4 regions of the Rhizobium sp. Root491 genome follow, and region 4 is predicted to be linked to each of the others. Evidence: predicted binding sites of a transcription regulator. Region 4 holds the regulator's gene; each other region holds the start of a gene.

Region 1 (5,650 bases), 690 kb from region 4:
CGATATCGGCCGAACATGGCATCGGCCAGTTGAAGCGCGACGAGCTGGCCGCGATCAGGCCTGGCATTGAAATGGACCTGATGCGACGCATCAAACACGCCTTTGACCCCGCCGGCATCATGAACCCCGGCAAGGTGATCACCACCCGCTAGGGACAGCAGCTTCATCATCGTTGCAGGTTAGTTGGAAGTTCTCGCCGTCCAGGCGGGAACCAGTTCCGCATTCAGGCGGCGCGGCTTTTGCGCGTGCACGAGCTGTGTCAGGCCCATGCCGGATTTTGCGATCGCCACCGCATGTTTCTTCGGCATCAGGTAGCCGCATTCCAAGGGAGGACGGCGGCGCACTATCCGGCTGAAAAAGGGCCGCTTGTGATACCGGGACGGCGAAAAACGCGCGGGCTCGGCACAGACAGCCACATATTCGAGAATCTCTTCGATCCAGCCGCTCTGCGGACGCGCACCAGGTTCGACCAGCAGGATCCAATGCCCGCGCGCCGAGCGCATGACATCCTCAATATCCCACTGCGCATAAAAACGGCAACCAGCGGCATCGGCGACGCGCGACGATCCATCGCGCGAACCGTGATCGAGGATCACAACGTCGCTTACCAGCCCTTCCACGGCCCCGGTTACAAGCGCAGACAGCGTATGCGCCAGTTCCGGTTCCTGATCCCGGCATTCCATTATGACTGTCAACATATGCATAGCTCTAACGCATCGCACAATAAATTGCCACTGCACTGGATGTCAGAAAATCCGCGACCGTTCAGGCTTAACTCTAACCCACCTTCAGGTGGGATTGACACAAACAAGACCCCGGCCGCGGGTCGGCCAGCTATCGATTTTGCATTTTTTGTTCTTGTAATGTTCTCATTTTTGCGGTAGGAATTTAATCATTCGAAGAGGCAATGAAACGCCGGTTCGAGTGGAAACGGTTTAGGGCGTTGGCTTGCCTTGAGAGGCGTGCGGCACCCTGGGAGCATCCAGATGAGAGACCATACGCTTTCGGGGCAGGCTGCTTTCCAGCCGAGCCATACGCCTGACATTGCCAATGCGTTGGCCGATGCGTCGGGCCTGCGCATCGAGATCGACCGTCGTCGCGGGCGTGGTGCCGGACTTAACCCGGGTGGGCGCTTTGAGGCCCTGCAGCGGGAGGTTTTCGACGATGGCTGGCAGACTCTGGAGGAGCTGCCGGAGTTCCGCACCGAAGTGCAGGTGGAAAAGCCGCGCAGCATCATCAGCCGCAACGAATCGCCTGACATCCCTTTCGACCGTTCCATCAATCCCTATCGCGGCTGCGAACATGGCTGCATCTACTGTTTCGCCCGTCCGACGCACAGCTATATGGGGCTTTCTGCGGGGCTGGATTTCGAGGCGAAGCTTTTCGCCAAGCCGGATGCGGCAAAACTGCTCGAAAGGGAGCTGGCGAAGCCCGGCTACAAGCCTCGCGTCATTGCCATCGGCACCAATACCGACCCCTATCAGCCGATCGAGCGCGAATGGCGCATCATGCGGCAGATACTGGAAGTGCTGGCAAAGGCCGACCATCCCGTCGCCATCGTCACCAAATCGGCCCTGATCAAGCGGGATATCGATATTCTCGCGCCCATGGCCAAGAAAGGTCTCGTCAAGGTTGGTATTTCCGTGACGACGCTGGACCGCAAGCTGGCACGCAGCATGGAACCGCGCGCCGCCACGCCCGAAAAGCGGCTGGAAGCGGTCAAGGCGCTGACGGATGCCGGCATTCCCGTGGCGGTGATGATGGCACCCGTCATTCCCGCACTCAACGATCATGAGATCGAACGCATTCTCGAAGCCGGCAAGGCCGCTGGCGCAACGGAGGCCTCCTACGTGCTGCTGCGCCTGCCGCTGGAGGTCAGCCCCCTCTTCCGCGACTGGCTGCTGCGCAACTATCCGGACCGCTACCGGCATGTCATGTCGCTGGTGCGCTCCATGCGCGACGGCAAGGATTACGATGCGGAATTCGGAAAACGCATGAAGGGTGCTGGTCCCTATGCATGGCAGATAGGCAGGCGTTTCGAAATGGCGACGAAACGGCTTGGCCTCATCCGCCGCGGCATTCACCTGCGCGACGATATCTTCGTGCCGCCGGGAGGTGCCGGCGTGCAATTGTCGCTGCTTTGAAAATATGAGGCCCGCTTGGCCGATCGAGGGCGCAGTACGATGCGTGCAACGATACCCAGCGGTGCAGACACATAAGGAGTGGTGGCCCTTTCCTGTTGACGGGGCCATGCTCTTGACGAAATGCCCGGCGGGTTTTCCCTGGCCCGTCGGACATCACCCCCGGAACCCGCCGCCTCGCGTGCGATCGTTTTTCCTCCGCCGCCCCGTTGGAGGATCAAAGGTCATGACGACCTAAGGGGCACGGTTGGCCACGCCCCTTGACCCGGCTGGCCGCGCCCGTCATCGCCCGCTTCCGGGGGCTTGCAGGAGATCGGGTGTGTGTGCAAGTTTCTGCCGCATGAAACGCCGCACCACACCCGATTCTCCTGCCCTCTTTGATCTCGCCGATACGGGCCCCGATTTCTCCTTCGAACTTGAAGCGAGGAAGAAGGGGCTTTGGCCCGTGGCCGGCACGGATGAGGCAGGCCGGGGGCCTCTCGCGGGACCAGTGGTTGCGGCAGCTGTCATTCTCGATCCCGACAATATTCCTGGTGGTCTTGACGATTCCAAGAAACTGACCAAGCTGAAACGGGAAAGCCTGTTTCTGCAAATCATGGAAACATCGATAGTTTCCGTCGCCTCCTCCGGCCCCGGCCTTATCGACACCATGAATATCCTGCGCGCCAGCCTCGACGCGATGCGTCGCGCCGTACTCGGCCTCGAAATTTCCCCAGCCCTCGTGCTGGCAGATGGCCGCGACAAGCCGCCGGGCATCACCTGCGAGTCGAAGGCCGTCATCAAGGGCGATTCCCGCTCCCTCTCAATCGCCGCCGCTTCGATCATCGCCAAGGTGACCCGTGACCGGATGATGGAACGGGCCGGTGTAGTGCACAGCTCCTATGGTTTCGAAGGCCATGCGGGTTACGGCACACCAGCCCACCTGCGCGCCATAGAAAGCCATGGGCCCTGCCCGCTGCACCGGATGAGTTTCAGGCCGCTGAAGCAGGATTGATCGAAAACCACGATCCTGAAGCGGAGAATGCGGTCTCGCCCCGGATTTCAGCGCCCTGCCATGAGGTGACGATCTACGTCTCCACTGGTAGAATTCTATCTCAATGCGTGGACTTGACGGGCTTTGGGAGAAGAGATTTGGATTTCATGAAACTGTTGAAGTCGCTCGAAGAACTTCTCTACGAGCTGGTTTCATGGCTCCTCTTCTATCCGCTGACAATGTGGCGATCGGTCGTCGCACCGCTCAGCATGATGCGCTACGCCGATAGCGAACTCGCGGATCGGCTCGAGGACCAGTATGACGACACACTGAGCCCACCCCTCTTCCTCCTGATCACTCTGCTATTTTCGCAGGGGCTCTCCGCCTCCCTTCCGACCATTTACGATCCCACATTGGCCGCCCGGGAGCTTGGTTCGGGTTCGAACCTGCTCATAGCGCGTGGCGTTATATTCGGGATTTATCCGCTGTGTATGGCCGTCACGCTTCTGCGGTGGAAGCGGGTGAGGATCACCCGAAACTCCCTGCGTCCGCCGTTCTTCAGCCAATGTTACGTGGCTGCGCCGTTTACATTTGTCCTGGTTCTGGGCTTCGATTTTGCATCCATGCCTCTGGAACATGGCCTTACGTTCGGGCTCACCATTATCGCGCTCGCCACGATCTGGTATGCGCAGGCTCAGATACGATGGCTGATGCAGGATCTCGGCTTGGGCATCGCGAAAGCAGGCCTGGCTTTCAGTGGCGCATTTCTGGTTGCCACCGCTGCAGCTTTTGTACTGGCGGTGCTGATAGCGCTCGAGGCCAAGACAATCTATCCCGCGATCACTTAACAAGCCTCGACAAATTGGCAGCCGCGAATTGCCGGCCAGCATCCAGTCTTCAAAGCCGATGCTTTTGCTCCAAAGGTCGACAGACATCGATAGACACGCTGCAAGCCGGCACCACAGTGTGCAACCGCGAGCCTGCCAACACCGCCCCGGGCTGAGGCATAAAACAAAAAACCCCTCGCGGCGGGCGCCGGAGGGGTTTTGAATAGTCCGAGATGAACTTAGTTCAGCTTCGACTTCACTTCGCCAATGGTGTTGGCGAAAAGTTTGGCCTTTGCGGCAGCGGTGGTCTTTTCGGCAATGAGCTTCTCGGAAGCTGCAATGGCGATGTCCACGGCGGCGGCACGAACGGCGCCGATGGCGTCTTCTTCGGCCTGCTTGATCTTCTGTTCCGACAGGGCCGTGCGGCGGACGACGAATTCTTCCGTCTTCTGCTTGGCTTCGGCGGTCAGGGCGGCCGCTTCGCGTTCGGCAGCGGCAACGATGCCGGCTGCTTCAGCTTCGGCTTCCTTGCGCTTGCGCTGATATTCGGCCAGCAGGTGCTGTGCCTCTTCGCGCAGACGCTTGGCTTCGGCCAGTTCGTCCTGAATGTTCTGTGCGCGCTCGTCCAGGGACTTGGAGAGCATGCCCGGAACCTTGAGATAGGCGATCAGGACGAAGAAAAGGACAAGACCGACAAGAGCGAAAAATGATGCATCAAACGCCATATCAGGCTCCCTTCACAGTCGAAGCGGCTGCAATGGCGGCCTTGACGTCGGCATCCTTGACCTTGGCGCCAACCAGCTGGTCGACGATTGCGGTCGCGGTTTCCTCGGCAATGGCGCCGACATCCGCGAATGCCTGATCCCTGATACCCGCAATGCGCTTTTCGGCGGCGGCAAGCTTCTCGGCAAGTCCGGCTTCGATAGCGACGCGGTCGGCATCGGCTTTCGCCTTGGCGGCGTCACGTGCCGCGGAGCCTATCGAGCTTGCCTTGGCGCGGGCTGCCGCGAGTTCTTTTTCATAGGTTTCGACGGCTGCGTCGGCTTCGCTTTTCAGCCGTGCCGCTTCATCGAGATCCTGTGCAATGCGCCCATGACGGTTTTCAAGAATGCCGCCGACGCGAGGAACGATGACCTTCTGCATGAGCAGGTAGAAAAGGCCGAACGTGATCGCCAGCCACAGGACCTGCGATGCATAAGTAGACTGGTCGAACGGCGGGAAAACGCCGGAAGCACCGTGTTCGGCGCCGTGCGCTACACCGGTTTCCGTGTGCGTGGCTTCCGGTTGCGGCTGGCCGACAGCCGGAGTTTCCGTATGCGTTTCACCTACGGTCGGTGCTGACTGGGCATAAGCCTCGGTCACGAACATGCTCACCTCCAGGGGGACTGCAAATGCGAAGGATCACGGCACGCAATTTGCGCGAGCCGTGATCCAGACCTGATGCCGTTATTAGACAGCGAACAGGAGAAGGAGAGCTACGAGCAGCGAGAAGATGCCCAGAGCTTCCGTAACGGCGAAGCCGAATACCAGACGGCCGAACTGGCTGTCGGCAGCAGAGGGGTTGCGCAGTGCGCCGGAGAGGTAATCACCGAAGATACGGCCGAGTGCGAGGGACGTACCAGCCATGCCGAGGCATGCGAGACCTGCGCCGATGTACTTTGCTGCTTCCGCTTCCATGTGAGACTCCTTGAGATATTGGTTGTTGCGGC
Region 2 (5,650 bases), 110 kb from region 4:
GATGAGCTTTTCCGGACCGCTTGCGCCGCCGGAGCCGAACATGTCCGACTGGCCGGTAACACGGCTTTCCTGCGCGCGTTGCGAATAACCGATGATACGGTCCAGCCCGCCGATCATCTCGGCGCGGTCGCGGCCAAAACAATCGAAACCGCCAGCATTGATGAGGCTTTCGAGCACACGCCGGTTGATCTGCTTCGGATCGATGCGCAGGCAGAAATCCTCCAGGCTCGCAAATGGCTTGCCGTCGCGCACGGTAACGATGTGTTCCACCGCGCCCTCGCCCACGCCCTTGATGGCGGCCAGCGAATAATAGATGCGGTTCTCACCCGTCTCGAACTGCCGGAAGGACGTCTGCACCGAAGGTGCCACGACCTCTATACCGAGACGGCTGGCATCCTGGCGGAAATCATTGAGTTTTTCCGTGTTGGCCATATCCAGCGTCATGGAGGCCGCAAGGAACTCCACCGGATAATGCGCCTTCATATAGGCGGTCTGATAGGACACGATGGCGTAAGCGGCGGCGTGGCTCTTGTTGAAGCCGTAATTGGCGAATTTCGCCAGAAGGTCGAAGATGGTGTTGGCCTGCGGCTTCGACACGCTGTTTCTGATCGCGCCGTCGACGAAGCGCTCGCGCTGCTGGTCCATCTCCTCCTTGATCTTCTTGCCCATCGCGCGGCGCAGAAGATCGGCTTCGCCGAGCGAATAACCTGACAGAACCTGGGCGATCTGCATCACCTGTTCCTGATAGACGATAACGCCCTGCGTTTCCTTCAGGAGGTGGTCGATGGTGGGGTGGATCGACTCCAGTTCCTCCTCGCCATGCTTGCGGGCATTGTAGACCGGAATGTTTTCCATCGGACCCGGACGATAAAGCGCCACCAGCGCAATGATGTCCTCGATGCAGTCCGGGCGCATGCCGATAAGCGCCTTGCGCATGCCGGCACTTTCCACCTGGAACACGCCGATGGTTTCGCCGCGTGACAACATCTCGTAGGTTTTGGCGTCGTCCAGCGGAATTGCGGCGAGATCGACCTTGATGCCGCGTTTGGCAACGAAATCGACGGCAACCTTCAGCACCGTCAGCGTCTTCAGACCGAGAAAGTCGAATTTGACGAGGCCGGCGCTTTCCACCCACTTCATGTTGAACTGGGTAACCGGCATGTCGGAGCGCGGATCGCGATACATCGGCACCAGCTTCGACAGCGGCCGGTCACCAATGACGATACCGGCAGCATGGGTGGAGGCGTGACGGTAAAGCCCCTCGATCTTCTGGGCGATATCCAGAAGTCGGGCAACGACGGGTTCCTTGTCCGCCTCTTCCTGCAGACGCGGCTCTTCCTCGATCGCTTTTGACAGCGGCGTCGGATTGGCCGGGTTGTTGGGGACCAGCTTGCAGATCTTGTCCACCTGTCCATAGGGCATTTCCAGCACGCGGCCGACGTCGCGCAATGCCGCGCGAGCCTGCAACGAACCGAAGGTAATGATCTGCGCCACCTGCTCGCGGCCATATTTGCGCTGCACGTAGCGGATCACCTCTTCGCGGCGGTCCTGGCAGAAGTCGATATCGAAGTCGGGCATCGACACGCGTTCGGGATTGAGGAAGCGTTCGAACAGCAGCGAGAAGCGCAGAGGATCGACATCGGTGATGGTCAGCGCATAGGCCACGAGCGAGCCTGCACCCGAACCGCGGCCGGGGCCGACTGGAATATCCTGCTGCTTGGCCCATTTGATGAAGTCCGCAACGATCAGGAAGTAACCTGGAAAACCCATGCGTTCGATGACGCCAAGCTCGAAATCCAGCCTGTCGCGATATTCCTGCTCTGTGTAGCCAGGTGCCATGCCGAGGGCCGCAAGGCGAAGATCGAGACCTTCGACGGCCTGACGGCGAAGCTCTTCGGCCTCTGCCCGTTGCGCCGCTTCGGGATCGTCGCTGGCACCGGTGAAGCGCGGCAGGATCGGCCCACGCTTCTTCAGCACATACGAGCAACGCATTGCGATTTCGACGGTGTTTTCCAGTGCCTCCGGAAGGTCGGCAAACAGCTCCGCCATCTCCTCACGGCTTTTCATATAATGGTCGGGGGTCAGGCGGAACCGGCTGTCATCCGAAACGATGGCGTTATGCGCCACCGCCATCAATGCATCATGCGCCTCATAATCGGCCCTCGAAGGGAAGAAGGCCTCGTTGGTGGCGACCAGCGGAATATCATGTTCATAAGCAAGCCCGATCATACGCCGCTCATGGACGCGGTCGAAACCGGACTGACGCTGCAATTCGATATAAAGCTTGTCACCGAAGAGTGATTTCAGCGCCAGCAGGCGTTCTCTCGCCTGCGCCGTATGCCCTTCCTTCAGAGCCATATCCACCGGACCACCGGAGGCACCCGTCAGCACGATCAGCCCGGCATTGGAGGCTTCCTCCAGCCATGCACGGGTAATATGCACGGACTGGCCACCGCTTTCGCCGTCCAGATAGGCGCGGCTGATAAGGTCCACCAGCCGCTCGTACCCTCCGGCATCAGCCGCGAGCAGCACGATGGCTGGAAGCTTGGCAAGGTGGCTGTTGTGGTTGCGGCGATCATCCACCGCATCCTGCATGTCGATCGACACCTGACAGCCAATAATAGGCTGCAAGCCCTCATCACGCGCCTTTTCGGAAAACTCCAGCGCGACGAAAAGATTGTTGGTGTCGGTAATGGCTATGGCCGGCTGGCCGTCCGCAACGGCCTTGGACATGATTTTCTTGAGGGGTAAAGCCCCCTCAAGCAGGGAGTAAGCGGAGTGAACCCGCAGATGGACGAAACCGGGTGTTTTCAGCGTTTCGCCAGAGGTCTCTCCACGCGTAACCGTCTCGCCCATATCGTCATCCTGTCATTCTGAATCGAGGGGGCAATTTTCCGATTTTCGGCCTTCAAAGTCCACCGCCTTTCGGCGTCTATACAGGCTTCTGCGCCGGTGTGCCCTTCACAGGGCAGTGAGGATCACCGAAAAGCTGGCGACAAACACAGCGATGGAGGCGAAAGCGGCAACGTCACGGATGAAATCAGTCATTGGTCTCTCCTTACTCGTTATGTTCTAACTTTGTTCTCATTTTGTTCGATTGTCAACAGGCTTTTACCGATATTCCCCTTGCTAACGCGACAGAATCGGCTGCGGTTCCACCTTCGTGAATGGCAAGCCACTGACTCCAAAGCAAAAAAACCCGGAGGCAAAAACACCTCCGGGTTCGTGAAAATTCAATTGTGGAAGGACGAGTGGCCTTGCGGGAAACCTGAACGTAGACAGACCCAGCCGCAGAAAAGATCGCAAAGGTGGCGTTATGGTCGCCTTACTGCATCATGATCAGAAGTCTACGATCTTGCCGTCTGCAAGCGTCACGCGGCGGTCCATGCGGTTGGCAAGCTCATGATTATGGGTGGCGATCAGTGCGGCAAGGCCGGACTGGCGCACCAGCGCCTCCAGCGCATCGAACACGTAATGCGCAGTCTCGGGATCGAGATTGCCGGTCGGCTCGTCGGCGAGAAGCAGGAGCGGTGCGTTGGCAACGGCGCGCGCAATCGCCACACGTTGCTGTTCACCGCCGGAAAGCTCAGCCGGGCGATGTTCGCCGCGATGGCCGACGCGCATGTAATCGAGCAGCGCGCTCGCACGCTTGCGGGCCTCGCCCTGCGTCAAACCGGCGATGAGTTGCGGCATCATCACATTCTCCACCGCCGTGAACTCCGGCAGCAGATGATGGAACTGGTAGACGAAACCGATGTCGCTGCGGCGGATCGCCGTGCGCTTTTCATCCGGCAGACCATTGCACGGCGCGTCATTGATGAAGACCTCGCCAGCATCCGGATGCTCGAGAAGCCCGGCGAGATGCAACAGCGTGGATTTGCCGGTGCCCGAGGGGGCAACAAGCGCCACCATCTCACCGCTCTTCAACTCGAAATCGGCCTTGCGCAGAATGGAGAGCGACGTCTCGCCCTGACCATAGGTCCTCTCGACGCCGGTAAGCCGCAGCACTGATTTTTTTGCCATATTGTGAAGCGGTCCTTATTCGTAACGCAGGGCCTGCACCGGATCGAGCTTGGAAGCCCGCCATGCCGGAAAGATGGTTGCCAGGAAAGAAAGCGTCAGCGCCATGATGACGACGGTAATGGTCTCGCTGATATCCATTTCGGCCGGAAGCTGGCTGAGGAAATAGAGCTGCGGATCAAACAGCACCGTGCCTGATACCCAGGAGAAGAACTGCCGGATGGATTCCACATTGAGACAGACGATGACGCCAAGTGCCACACCGGCGAATGTGCCGACCGTGCCGATGGCAGCTCCCGTCATGAAGAAGATACGCATGACGGCGCCGGAACTGGCGCCCATGGTGCGCAGAATGGCGATATCGCTGCCCTTGTCCTTAACCAGCATGATGAGGCCGGAAATGATGTTGAGCGCCGCCACCAGAACGATGAGCGTCAGTATCATGAACATCACGTTTCTTTCCACCTGCAGGGCGGAAAAGAAGGTCTGGTTACGTTGTCTCCAGTCGGTGATATAGATCTGCCGTTCAGCTGCCTGCTCCACCAGCGGGCGGATGCCGTCGACATTGTCTGGGCGACTGACGTAAAGCTCGATGGATTGCACCAGGCCTTCGGCATTGAAATAAAGCTGGGCTTCGGACAGCGGCATATAGATCATCGACGCGTCATATTCCGACATGCCGATCTCGAAGACGCCCGAAATCTTGTAGGATTTGACGCGGGGGTTGACACCCATCGGCGTCACATCGCCTTCAGGCGAAATGAGGGTGATATCGTCGCCCGCCGTCACGCCAAGCTGTGCGGCAAGCCTTGAGCCAACCAGAACCCCGTCGCCCGCCATGAAGCCGACGAGATCGCCGGTCTTGACGTTAGTGGCGACTTCCTTGATCTTGTCGATATCGTCCTGGCGAACGCCGCGCACGAGCGCACCCGAGCCGGCGCCACCGCGACCGGAGGCCAATGTCTGCCCCTCTACCAGCGGCAGGGCCATCGTCACGCCCGGAATGGCGGAGAACTTCTTCGCCAGCTCATCGTAATTGTTGAAGGGCTGGTCGATCGGCTGGACGATCATATGGCCGTTGATGCCGAGAATGCGCGAAATCAGCTCCGTGCGAAAACCGTTCATGACAGCCATGACGATGATAAGCGTCGCGACGCCCAGCATGATGCCGACGAAGGAAAAGCCGGCGATGACGGATATGAACGCTTCCTTGCGCCGCGACCGCAGATAGCGCCAGGCCACCATGCGCTCGAAAGCAGAAAACGGCCGGGCGGTCCTTTCCCGGGCGGAAGGAGCCGCACCCTTGTCAGCCTCGGCTTTTGCCATGTCGTCTCCCTGATCTGAACTTGAAAGGCCGGTTTTCACAAAAAACCGACCCCTGATCTTGATCTCATAAAGCTGGAGCGGATTTCAGGCGAAAACCGCTCGTCACTTTCACCATTTCGCGCTTAGCCAAGCACCCTGTTCATTGCCGCTTCGATTGTGACGGTTTCACGGTCGCCGGTCTTGCGATCCTTCACCTCGACTTCACCGTTCGCTGCCGAACGTGGGCCGACGATGATCTGCATCGGCACGCCGATCAGGTCAGCAGTCGCGAACTTCTGGCCCGCGCGGTCGTCCGTATCGTCAT
Region 3 (5,650 bases), on a different contig from region 4:
CGCACCGTGAACACCGGTGCCCATGGACACAACGCGGACTTCATCGCCGTATTTTTCGCCAAACAGCGCCATAGCACCCTCGGCAATGGCGTCGTCAACGCTCATCAGACGCGTCACGACAGGCGAGTTCTGCAAGACGATCTCGTTTGCCATTTCTTCGACGACCTTCAGCTCCTCGGCCGACATCGGCTTCGGATGCGAAACGTCAAAGCGCAGACGCTCGGGTGCGACCAGCGAACCCTTCTGAGCAACGTGCGTACCAAGCACCTCGCGCAGCGCCTCATGCAGCAGGTGGGTGGCGGAGTGGTTGGCGCGCAGACGCGAGCGGCGGTCGTGATCGACCGTCAGCTGCACGGCGTCATCGAGCTTCAATCCACCCTTGGACACCGTGCCGGAATGCACGAAAAGGCCCTCGCCCTTTTTCTGGGTTTCTGAAACGGTAAAGGTGCCGTTATCGCCAGAGATTACGCCGGTATCGCCCATCTGACCGCCGGACTCGCCATAAAATGGCGTCTGGTTGACGACGATCTGAACCGTCTCGCCCTCGGCAGCACTGTCCACCGACTTGCCGTCCTTGACGATCGCCTGAATAACGCCTTCGGCTGTTTCAGTGTCGTAACCGAGGAATTCGGTCGCGCCGAGCTTTTCCTTCAGTTCGAACCACACCGTTTCGGTCGCCTTGTCGCCGGAACCAGCCCAGTGCGAGCGTGCTTCCGCCTTCTGGCGCTGCATGGCATCGGTGAAGCCGGAAATATCGACGCCGATTTCGCGGGCGCGCAGCGCATCCTGCGTCAGATCGAGCGGGAAGCCATAGGTATCGTAAAGCTTGAAGGCGGTTTCGCCGTCCAGCATGTCGCCCTTGTGCAGGGTCGAGGTCGCGTCGGACAGCAGCGACAGGCCGCGTTCCAGCGTCTTGCGGAAACGGGTTTCCTCAAGCTTCAGCGTCTCGGAGATCAGCGCCTCGGCGCGAACCAGTTCCGGATAGGCGCGGCCCATCTGCTGTATCAGCGCCGGCAGCAGCTTGTAGATCAGCGGCTCGCGCGAACCGAGAAGCTCGGCATGGCGCATGGCGCGGCGCATGATGCGGCGCAGAACGTAACCACGGCCCTCATTCGACGGCAGGACGCCATCGGCGATCAGGAAAGCGGAGGAGCGCAGATGATCGGCAATGACGCGGTGGCTGGCGCGCTTCTCGCCCTCTGCCGGAACGCCGGTCGCTTCGACGGAGGCCGAAATCAGCGCCCGGAACAGATCGGTGTCGTAATTGTCGTGTTTGCCCTGCAACAACGCCGAAATGCGCTCGAGACCCATGCCGGTGTCGATAGAAGGGCGCGGCAGATCGATGCGCTCTTCCTTCGTCAGCTGCTCATATTGCATGAAGACGAGGTTCCAGATCTCGATGAAACGGTCGCCATCCTCTTCCGGCGAGCCGGGCGGTCCGCCCCAGATATGATCGCCGTGGTCATAGAAGATTTCCGAGCAGGGACCGCACGGACCGGTATCGCCCATGGCCCAGAAATTATCGCTGGTCGGAATACGGATGATGCGATCGTCAGAGAAACCGGCGATCTTCTTCCAGAGATTAAAAGCCTCGTCGTCGGTGTGATAGACCGTGACCAGCAGACGGTTGCGATCGATGCCGAATTCCTTGGTGATCAGGTTCCAGGCATGGGTAATCGCCTCTTCCTTGAAATAGTCGCCAAAGGAGAAATTGCCGAGCATTTCGAAGAACGTATGGTGACGGGCCGTATAACCGACATTGTCCAGGTCGTTATGCTTGCCACCGGCGCGCACGCATTTCTGCGCCGAGGCAGCGGTGGAATAAGGACGGCTTTCGAGACCGGTGAAGACGTTCTTGAACTGCACCATGCCGGCATTGGTGAACATCAGCGTCGGATCGTTGCGCGGCACCAGCGGGCTGGAGGGCACAATCTCGTGTCCGTTCTTCTTGAAGTAGTCGAGAAAGGTCGACCGAATTTCATTCACACCGCTCATACCCACACACCGCTCACAGCTGGAGTCCATCACCGCCATCCCGAATGATGGCTATCTTGCAAAATCAAAGGCTTTTATCGTCCGCATCCTGCCCTGTCCAGCCATGGAGGCGCACCAAGGCGTCTAGGCAAAGAAAAAGGGCCACGCGAGGAAAATCGCGCGACCCTTTTGATCCATACCGGCTCATGCCGGCAAAGCCACCGGACGCGAACGCCCGGACCTTCGAATGCATCAGCCCTCGTCGGGACCGTCGTCGCTTTCGCCGGCTTCCGGGCCGCCATTCTGCAGGAACCGATCGGCGATCAGACCAGCGTTCTGGCGCAGCGCCAGTTCGATCTCGCTTGCCATTTCCGGATTGTCGCGCAGGAAGGTCTTGGCATTTTCACGCCCCTGCCCCAAACGCTGGCTATTATAGGAGAACCATGCACCGGATTTCTCGACGATACCGGCTTTCACGCCGAGATCGACAAGCTCGCCGGTCTTGGAAACGCCTTCGCCATACATGATGTCGAATTCCACCTGCTTGAAAGGCGGTGCCATCTTGTTCTTGACGACCTTGACGCGGGTCTGGTTGCCGACAACCTCTTCACGCTCCTTGACGGCGCCGATACGGCGAATGTCGAGACGCACCGAGGCGTAGAATTTAAGCGCATTACCGCCCGTCGTCGTTTCCGGCGAACCGAACATGACGCCGATCTTCATGCGGATCTGGTTGATGAAGATCACCATGCACTTCGACTTGGAGATCGAGGCGGTCAGCTTGCGCAGCGCCTGGCTCATCAGACGTGCCTGAAGGCCCGGCAGGCTGTCGCCCATCTCGCCTTCGATTTCGGCACGCGGCGTCAGCGCCGCAACCGAGTCCACCACCAGAATGTCGACGGCACCGGAGCGCACCAGCGTATCGGTGATTTCAAGCGCCTGCTCTCCCGTATCCGGCTGCGAGATCAGAAGGTTCTGCAAATCCACACCGAGCTTGCGGGCATAGACCGGATCGAGCGCGTGCTCGGCATCCACGAAGGCGCAGATGCCGCCCTTCTTCTGGGCTTCCGCGATCGTCTGCAACGCAAGCGTCGTCTTACCGGAGCTTTCCGGGCCGTAAATCTCAACGATACGCCCCTTCGGCAAACCGCCGATACCGAGCGCTATATCCAGGCTGAGAGAACCCGTCGAAATGGTCTCTACTTCAACCACGTTTTCATTGGAACCGAGCTTCATGATCGATCCCTTGCCGAACGACCGTTCGATCTGGGAGAGCGCCGCTTCCAGTGCCTTGCTTTTATCCACCGATTTATCCTCTACGAGACGCAAAGAATTTTGTGCCATCCGATCCACCTTTAGGTTATTGAAGCCGCACAGGCAATGAAGCAGTATGGAAATAGGATGTACTCTATTTGTTCTCATATCGCAAGGCGCAGCCAGCATATTGAAAACAAATAGCGATAAGTGGTTTGTTCTGCTTTCGTTTTTCCGTGTCCGGCCTATCGCTGCGAACCGGATGTGAAGGGGAACAAACAGAAGATTGGGACGAATCGTCCACCTTTTCCATCCGCGAAAGAGGGAAACACAAGCGTGAAGAAAATACTCGTTCTGGGCGGCGCGCATATAGACAGGCGCGGCATGATCGAGACTGAAACGGCGCCCGGCGCCAGCAATCCTGGCTCATGGATGGAAGAGGCTGGCGGCGGCGGTTTCAACGCGGCGCGCAATCTTTCCCGGCTCGGTTTTGCCGTCCGTATCATCGCACCGCGCGGCGGCGACGTGACCGGCGAAGCGGTGGCGGAGGCAGCAAGGCAGGCGGGCGTGGAAGATACGCCCTTCGTTTTCCTCGATCGCCGCACGCCAAGCTACACCGCCATTCTGGAGCGCGACGGCAATCTTGTCATCGCACTTGCGGATATGGACCTTTACAAGCTGTTTTCGCCGCGCCGCCTCAAAGTTCGAGCGGTGCGTGAAGCGATTACCGCGAGCGACCTTCTGCTTTGCGATGCCAATCTGCCGGAGGATACGTTGAAGGCGCTCGGTCTCATTGCCCGCGCCTGCCAAAAGCCGCTCGCGGCCATCGCCATTTCGCCCGCCAAGGCGGTGAAGCTGAAGGACATGCTCGCCGATATCGACATTCTCTTCATGAACGAGGCAGAGGCGCGCGCGCTGACCGGACAGACGGCAGACAATGTTCGCGACTGGCCGGGCATTCTCCGCAGGGCAGGCCTTGCCGGCGGCGTCATCACCCGTGGCGCAAGCGAAGTGGTAGCCTTCAACGCGACGCAAACCGCAAGCCTCCACCCACCCATCATCCGCGAGGTGAAAGACGTAACCGGGGCCGGAGACGCCATGGCGTCAGGTTATCTCGCGGCGATTGCGGAGGGCAAAACCATCACTGAGGCCCTGCGACTGGGTGCCGCGGCGGCCGCCATCACCGTGCAATCGCCTTTCGCCACCGCCCAAGACCTGTCAAAAGACAGTGTCGAGACCATGTTGGGGCTTGTCCCCAAGGCCGAAATGCTGGCATGAACCCGTTTTTTTATAATCTGGAACAAACAGAATGACCCGCCCCATCTCCCCGCTCCTGCCCATCGTCTATTCGCAAGAGGTTGCCGCTGCCAAACAGCGCGGCGCGCCGATCGTCGCGCTGGAATCGACCATCATCACCCACGGCATGCCCTATCCCGGCAATATCGAGATGGCCGAAGGCGTCGAACAGATCATCCGCGATCAGGGAGCCGTTCCGGCAACCATCGCCGTCATTCACGGCACGCTGCATATCGGCCTCGAGAAGGAGCAGCTCGAAGCGCTTGCCCAGACCACCGACGCCATGAAGGTCTCGCGCGCCGATATTGCCTTTGCGATTGCCGAGCGCCGCACCGGTGCCACGACAGTGGCAGCCACCATGATTGCCGCTGCCCGCGCCGGCATCCGCGTTTTCGCCACCGGCGGCATCGGCGGTGTGCACAAGGGCGCGGAGGAAACCTTCGATATTTCCGCCGATCTGACCGAGCTTGCCAAAACCGGCGTGATCGTCGTCTGCGCCGGCGCCAAGGCCATTCTTGACATCCCGAAGACGCTGGAAGTTCTCGAAACCAACGGCGTGCCTGTCGTGACTTTCGGTTCGGAAGAGTTCCCGGCTTTCTGGTCGCGTTCTTCGGGCCTTCCCAGCCCGCTGTCGCTCAACAGCCCTGCAGCCATCGCCAATTTCCAGACGACCCGCGAACAGCTCGGCATCGATGGCGGTATGCTGATTGCCAATCCCGTGCCGGAAGAGGACGAAATTCCGCGCGAGGAGATGGAAATCTACATCAATCGCGCCATTTCCCACGCCGAGCGCGAGGACATCACCGGCAAGGCCGTCACGCCCTTCCTGCTCGGCGATATCTTCCGCCTGACCGACGGCCGCAGCCTCGCGACCAATATCGCGCTGGTACGCAACAATGCCCAACTCGCCGCAGAGATTGCTGTGGCGCTTAACTAAGCGTTAGAGGCTGGATTATCCTCAAATTTGAGGATGATGGCAGGGTGAGAAGCATCCCAGTCATGCCGGATTTGATCACGCCGGACCCCGGATCTAGTCCGGAGTTACGGATAATGTGTCGGCCTGGGAACTTTGCTACCAATAAAAAAGCCCGGAAAGCTTTGCGCTTTCCGGGCTTTCATTTTTCAG
Region 4 (5,650 bases):
GCGGAGAGTGGATCGTCGTTCTGGACGATGGCCGCTTCGCCGGAAAAGCCTGCGATATTGCCGATATCGTCGTTGTTTCCCGCAGAACCTCTTTTTCGCAGTGCCGCTCGGGTGCACTCCTGCTCAGCCGTGACATCTTGCGGCGTCTCGGTTCTGTGGAAATAGATTTTGCTGACAAGAGGGAGGAGGGTGTGGCGAGCGGGCTGCGCGCCGCAATCGCCGGAACGGACAGGCCCTGGAGCCAGCACCGTTATTACGATTGGAAAAGCGGAAGTTTCGACCGTGATCTGCCGCAGCCCATCATCCGGCTGCTGGCGGCGTCGCAATGACCGCCGCCAGCTTGGATCATCGGGCCTTGGCGCGCAAATCTTCAGTCAATTCGCCGATCCCGCCAACTTCCTCTTCATGACCAGCGTCGCGCCAGCTCTCCTTCAAACCGGCCTCGTACCATTCTTGCATGGCAGGCAGGGCGAGCAGCCGGTCGCAATAGGCTTTCGCTGCTGGCGAAAGATCCGCGCTGCCATAGGTCTGGAAACGGAATGCAACCGGGCAGAAGAAAGCATCGACCGCCGTGAACTTTTGACCGGCAAGATATGGCCCGCCGAATTTTGTGAGACCCTCGCTCCACAACGCATCGATCCGCTTTATATCGGCTTTAAGCCCGGCATCGCCGCCCCTGGGTTTGACCCGAATGCCCACCGACATGGGATAGAGATTGCGCAGCGAGGAAAAGCCGGCATGCATCTCACTTGCGGCCGAACGCGACCAGGCCCTCGCATGCTTGTCGCTTGCCCAGACACCCTGGTGTCTTTCGGCAAGATATTCGACGATCGAAAGCGTTTCCCAAACCGTCATGCCCTCGTCGACTAGGCAGGGCACCTTGCCTGTCGGCGAAAAGGAGGAGAAGGAGACGCCTTCGCCGAACGGAATGAGCTTTTCATCAAAGGCGATACCGAGCGTGCGCATCAATACCCACGGCCGCAGCGACCATGAAGAATAGTTCTTGTTGGCTATATAAAGATCGTACATGGCGTATCTCCCGGATATGACGCGTATTTCTACACCTGCCAAGCGTTCACGGAATATCGAAAATTATCCATGGCTCCCATAAACGCCGTTGATGAATGGTGATGTGGGGCCGCTGAGAGCGCGCCTTGCGATAAGTCACCCTTTGGTGACGACTAAAACTGACTGCGCAACACGACAGAACAACGTCGCTAAAAAACAGCGGATGGGATCGCTTCGACAATTACAGCGAGCAGCCCATTCGCCACCACGCCTGTAGCGAAACCGAAGCATCTTTATGGAGCAGGAACTTAGTTTGGAAAGGGCAACGCGCACAGGCTGAATGGCGCATATGTTCGTGCACCCGCTAAAGCACGCCACGTTTGGAAACAGCCAAACCATATATAGGCGCCATCTTCACGATGACGCCTATTGTAAAGTGAATACGTTCGGTTTGATAAGATCAATGGTAGCGGCGGATCAGCCCCACCAGTTTGCCCTGAATTTTCACCCGGTCGGGCCCGAAGATACGGGTCTCATAGGCTGGGTTTGCCGCCTCGAGCGCAATGGAGGCTCCCTTGCGGCGGAAGCGCTTCAGCGTGGCTTCCTCGTCATCCACCAGAGCCACAACGATATCCCCGGGATTGGCGGTGTTGCCGTTGCGGATGATGACTGTGTCGCCGTCGAAAATGCCGGCCTCGATCATCGAATCACCCTTGACCTCAAGAGCGTAATGTTCGCCCGTGCCAAGCATGTCTACTGGCACGGCCACATCATGGGTGTTGTTCTGGATGGCGGAAATCGGCACGCCCGCAGCGATGCGGCCCATGACCGGCACGGTGACAGCCCCGCCCAGATCATTGGCCGGCGTCTTGGGGGCAGGGGCCGGTTCCGGCGTCTTGGGCTTGCCAAGGCTGCCTTCGATAACGCTCGGCGAAAAGCCGCGCTGCGGCCTTGCACCCGGCGTATAAGCCTCGGGCAGCTTGATGACTTCCAGCGCCCGGGCTCTATTCGGTAGCCGACGAATGAACCCGCGCTCTTCGAGAGCGGTTATCAGGCGGTGGATGCCGGATTTCGAAGCAAGATCGAGTGCGTCCTTCATTTCATCGAAGGAGGGCGGCACGCCGGACTCTTTCATTCGTTCATGAATGAAGAGAAGCAATTCCTGCTGTTTGCGCGTGAGCATGAGGAAAACACCCTTTAGAATCGTAGTGGAAGTCGCGAAACAAATACAGAACGAACACTATATGTTCCATATGTGTTCTGCAATCCCCTAAAATTTCGTGAAGGTGCCATCTGTTGCTGTGATGATTTGCCTCATAGCACGCAATTGTGCTTTTGTGCGGTCGAAACCGTCCCGGCATGCTCCGGGCGGAAGGCCAGCAGGATACATTTTCATGACGAAACCCTATAGCGTTGACCATCTCGTTTTGCCCGTGGAAGTCATAGGCGTCGCCGTGAAGCGCCTCGTCAGTCTTGGCTTTACGGTTGCGCCGGAGGCTCTGCATCCTTTCGGCACCCAAAATGCCTGCGTATTTTTCGCCGATGGCACCTATCTGGAGCCGCTCGCAATTGCTGATCCGGCTAAATATAATGCGTCAATAGAGAGGGGTGATGTGTTCACTGGCAGGGATGTGGCCTTCCGGCAACGGGACGGGCAGGAGGGTTTTTCGGCTCTTGTCGCCAGGACTGAAGACGCCTTGGTTGACCATGAGCGGTTTCGGGCAGCCGGCCTTTCGGCGGGCGATGTTTTCGAGTTTTCGCGGCCTGTTCGGATGCCGGATGGCTCGCAAGGCGAGGCGGCGTTCCGGCTTGCTTTTGCTGCAAGCGGGGCGGCCGCGGATTTCTTTTTGTTCAGTTGTCAACGGGTTCAAGCCCTTCCGGGCGATCGCACCATGCTGGAGCGCCACGCCAATGGTGTCACCGGCCTGAGTGAAATCGTCCTGTTTTCCGGCGGCAATATGAAGGTGGCGGGCCTGATCGAGACAGTGTTTGGCTGTGAAGGCAAAAGGTCTCCGGGCGGTGATATTGTTTTTGCGACCGGCAATGCCAGCATCAGATTGACCGGAAAACCGCCTTTCGGCGGGCAGGCCCTGAGTGCTCAGGATGGCAACGAAGGCGGATTGCGCGGCGCGGGCATCGTCTTTTCGTCACACGATCTTGCCGTGACAGAGGCGGTGCTTGCTGCTAATGGCGTGTCCTGCGCAAAAGCGGACGGCCGTCTGGTAGTGCCCGCGGCACCCGGTCAGGGCGTTGCCTTCGCCTTCGAGGAAAAATGATGAGCGTTACGAACAATCTTAAAGTCACTGCCGGCGACGGCGCCAGCAAGGTTTCCTTCTCGAATACCGAGCGGTTTTCGCTGATTGCCGGTCCGTGCCAGATGGAAAGCCGCGAACATGCCTTCATGATCGCTGGCGTCCTGAAGGAGCTTTGCGACAAGCTGGGAATAGGGCTTGTCTACAAGTCCTCTTTCGACAAGGCGAACCGCACTTCGCTTTCCGGAAAACGCGGCATCGGCCTGGATAACGCGATGCAGGTTTTTACCGATCTCAAAAAGGAATTCGGTTTTCCTGTTCTGACCGACATCCACACGGAAGAGCAATGCGCCATCGTTTCCGAGGTAGTGGACGTGCTGCAGATTCCGGCGTTCCTCAGCCGCCAGACCGATCTTCTCGTTGCCGCCGCCAAGACCGGCCGCGTCATCAACGTCAAGAAAGGCCAGTTTCTGGCGCCCTGGGACATGAAGAACGTGCTCGCCAAGCTCAATGAGAGCGGCAATCCGAATGTGATGTTGTGCGAGCGCGGCGCGTCCTTCGGTTACAACACGCTGGTTTCCGACATGCGCTCTTTGCCGATCATGGCAGCGCTCGGCGCACCTGTCGTGTTCGATGCCACCCATTCGGTGCAGCAGCCGGGCGGGCAGGGCGGCTCCACAGGTGGCCAGCGCGAATTCGTCGAGACGTTGGCGCGTGCGGCCGTTGCGGTTGGCGTGGCTGGTCTCTTCATCGAGACCCATGAGGATCCGGACAATGCGCCGTCAGACGGCCCTAACATGGTCCACCTGAAGGACATGCCGAAACTGCTCGAAAAGCTTCTGGCTTTCGACACGATTACGAAAGCCTGAGCGGCTGACCGTGACGGCGGGCACTTTTGTGCCAATCGATTTTAATGGCGGGCGGGCCGTTTCCGCTGCCCACCGTCATTGTAATTTCTTCGCCATCGTCTAAGACAGGCGACGGAAAATATCTGTTCCATTCCCAAGGGAGAGACCATGACTGCCATTACCGATATCATCGCGCGCGAAATTCTCGACAGCCGCGGCAATCCGACCGTTGAAGTCGACGTTTATCTCGAAGACGGCTCCATGGGCCGTGCCGCCGTTCCCTCCGGCGCCTCCACCGGCGCGCATGAGGCGGTTGAACTGCGCGATGGCGGCAAGCGTTATCTCGGCAAGGGCGTGGAAAAGGCGGTCGAAGCCGTCAATACGGAAATCTTCGACGCGATTGGCGGTTTCGACGCTGAAAACCAGATCCAGATCGACCAGATGATGATCGCGCTCGACGGCACGCCGAACAAGTCGCGCATCGGCGCCAACGCCATCCTCGGCGTGTCGCTCGCCGTTGCGAAGGCTGCCGCTGAAGCCTCCGGCCTGCCGCTTTACCGTTATGTCGGCGGCCCGAACGCGCATCTGCTGCCGGTTCCGATGATGAACATCATCAACGGCGGCGCGCATGCCGATAACCCCATCGACTTCCAAGAATTCATGATCCTGCCGGTCGGCGCAGAAAACATTCGCGAAGCCGTGCGCATGGGCTCCGAAGTCTTCCATACGCTGAAAAAAGAACTGTCCGCACAGGGCCACAACACCAATGTCGGCGATGAGGGCGGTTTTGCACCGGGTCTCGAAAGCGCGCCGGCAGCACTCGATTTCATCATGAAGTCGATCGAAAAGGCTGGCTACCGTCCAGGCGACGACATGTTCATCGGTCTCGACTGTGCGGCGACCGAATTCTTCAAGAACGGCAATTACGTTTATGAAGGCGAAGGCAAGACCCGTTCGCCGATCGAGCAGGCCGAATACCTGGCCGAGCTCGTGGCGAAATATCCGATCATCTCCGTCGAAGATGGCATGGCTGAAGACGACTGGGATGGCTGGAAGGCGCTGACCGATCTCATTGGCAACAAGTGCCAGCTGGTGGGCGACGATCTTTTCGTCACCAACTCCGCCCGCCTTCGCGACGGTATCAAGATGGGTGTCGCCAACTCCATCCTCGTCAAGGTCAACCAGATCGGTTCGCTTTCCGAGACGCTGGACGCAGTCGAAACGGCGCACAAGGCAGGTTACACCGCCGTCATGTCGCACCGTTCGGGCGAAACGGAAGATTCCACCATCGCCGATCTCGCGGTCGCAACCAACTGCGGTCAGATCAAGACCGGCTCGCTTGCCCGTTCCGACCGGCTCGCAAAGTACAACCAGCTTATCCGCATTGAAGAAATGCTGGGCCCGCAGGCTGCTTACGCCGGCCGTTCGATCCTGCGCGGATAATCCGCGTTCGGGTTTCGCGATATGGCCCGCCGCCTGGCGGGCCAGTCTCAGGGATGGGCGGTTTATCCGCACTGCTTACTCCCGAGTTGATCCGGGGTT

What was found. The regulator LexA, encoded in region 4, represses DNA repair genes until DNA is damaged. The targets are predictions, from matches to a motif close to TGTTCNNNNTGTGTTCNG.
Region 1: the regulator LexA is predicted to act here: its motif matches at 854-871, upstream of ASD46_RS03750 (PA0069 family radical SAM protein).
Region 2: the regulator LexA is predicted to act here: its motif matches at 3,069-3,086, upstream of dnaE (DNA polymerase III subunit alpha).
Region 3: the regulator LexA is predicted to act here: its motif matches at 3,377-3,394, upstream of recA (recombinase RecA).

Annotation. Positions count from the first base shown of each region.
Region 1 is NZ_LMFF01000001.1:740,813-746,462, forward strand. It holds gene ASD46_RS03740 (FAD-binding oxidoreductase) at 1-152, shown strand, start outside; gene ASD46_RS03745 (hypothetical protein) at 180-698, opposite strand; gene ASD46_RS03750 (PA0069 family radical SAM protein) at 987-2,144, shown strand; gene ASD46_RS03755 (ribonuclease HII) at 2,482-3,135, shown strand; gene ASD46_RS03760 (hypothetical protein) at 3,273-3,962, shown strand; gene ASD46_RS03765 (F0F1 ATP synthase subunit B) at 4,181-4,666, opposite strand; gene ASD46_RS03770 (F0F1 ATP synthase subunit B) at 4,668-5,309, opposite strand; gene ASD46_RS03775 (F0F1 ATP synthase subunit C) at 5,391-5,618, opposite strand.
Region 2 is NZ_LMFF01000001.1:161,637-167,286, forward strand. It holds gene dnaE (DNA polymerase III subunit alpha) at 1-2,856, opposite strand, end outside; gene ASD46_RS00785 (ABC transporter ATP-binding protein) at 3,340-4,023, opposite strand; gene ASD46_RS00790 (lipoprotein-releasing ABC transporter permease subunit) at 4,039-5,346, opposite strand; gene proS (proline--tRNA ligase) at 5,469-5,650, opposite strand, start outside.
Region 3 is NZ_LMFF01000004.1:47,436-53,085, reverse strand. It holds gene alaS (alanine--tRNA ligase) at 1-1,995, opposite strand, end outside; gene recA (recombinase RecA) at 2,227-3,318, opposite strand; gene ASD46_RS09180 (carbohydrate kinase family protein) at 3,565-4,506, shown strand; gene ASD46_RS09175 (pseudouridine-5'-phosphate glycosidase) at 4,538-5,461, shown strand.
Region 4 is NZ_LMFF01000001.1:54,803-60,452, reverse strand. It holds gene ASD46_RS00310 (ComEC/Rec2 family competence protein) at 1-329, shown strand, start outside; gene ASD46_RS00305 (glutathione S-transferase family protein) at 346-1,029, opposite strand; gene lexA (transcriptional repressor LexA) at 1,469-2,191, opposite strand; gene ASD46_RS00295 (VOC family protein) at 2,403-3,284, shown strand; gene kdsA (3-deoxy-8-phosphooctulonate synthase) at 3,284-4,129, shown strand; gene eno (phosphopyruvate hydratase) at 4,277-5,551, shown strand.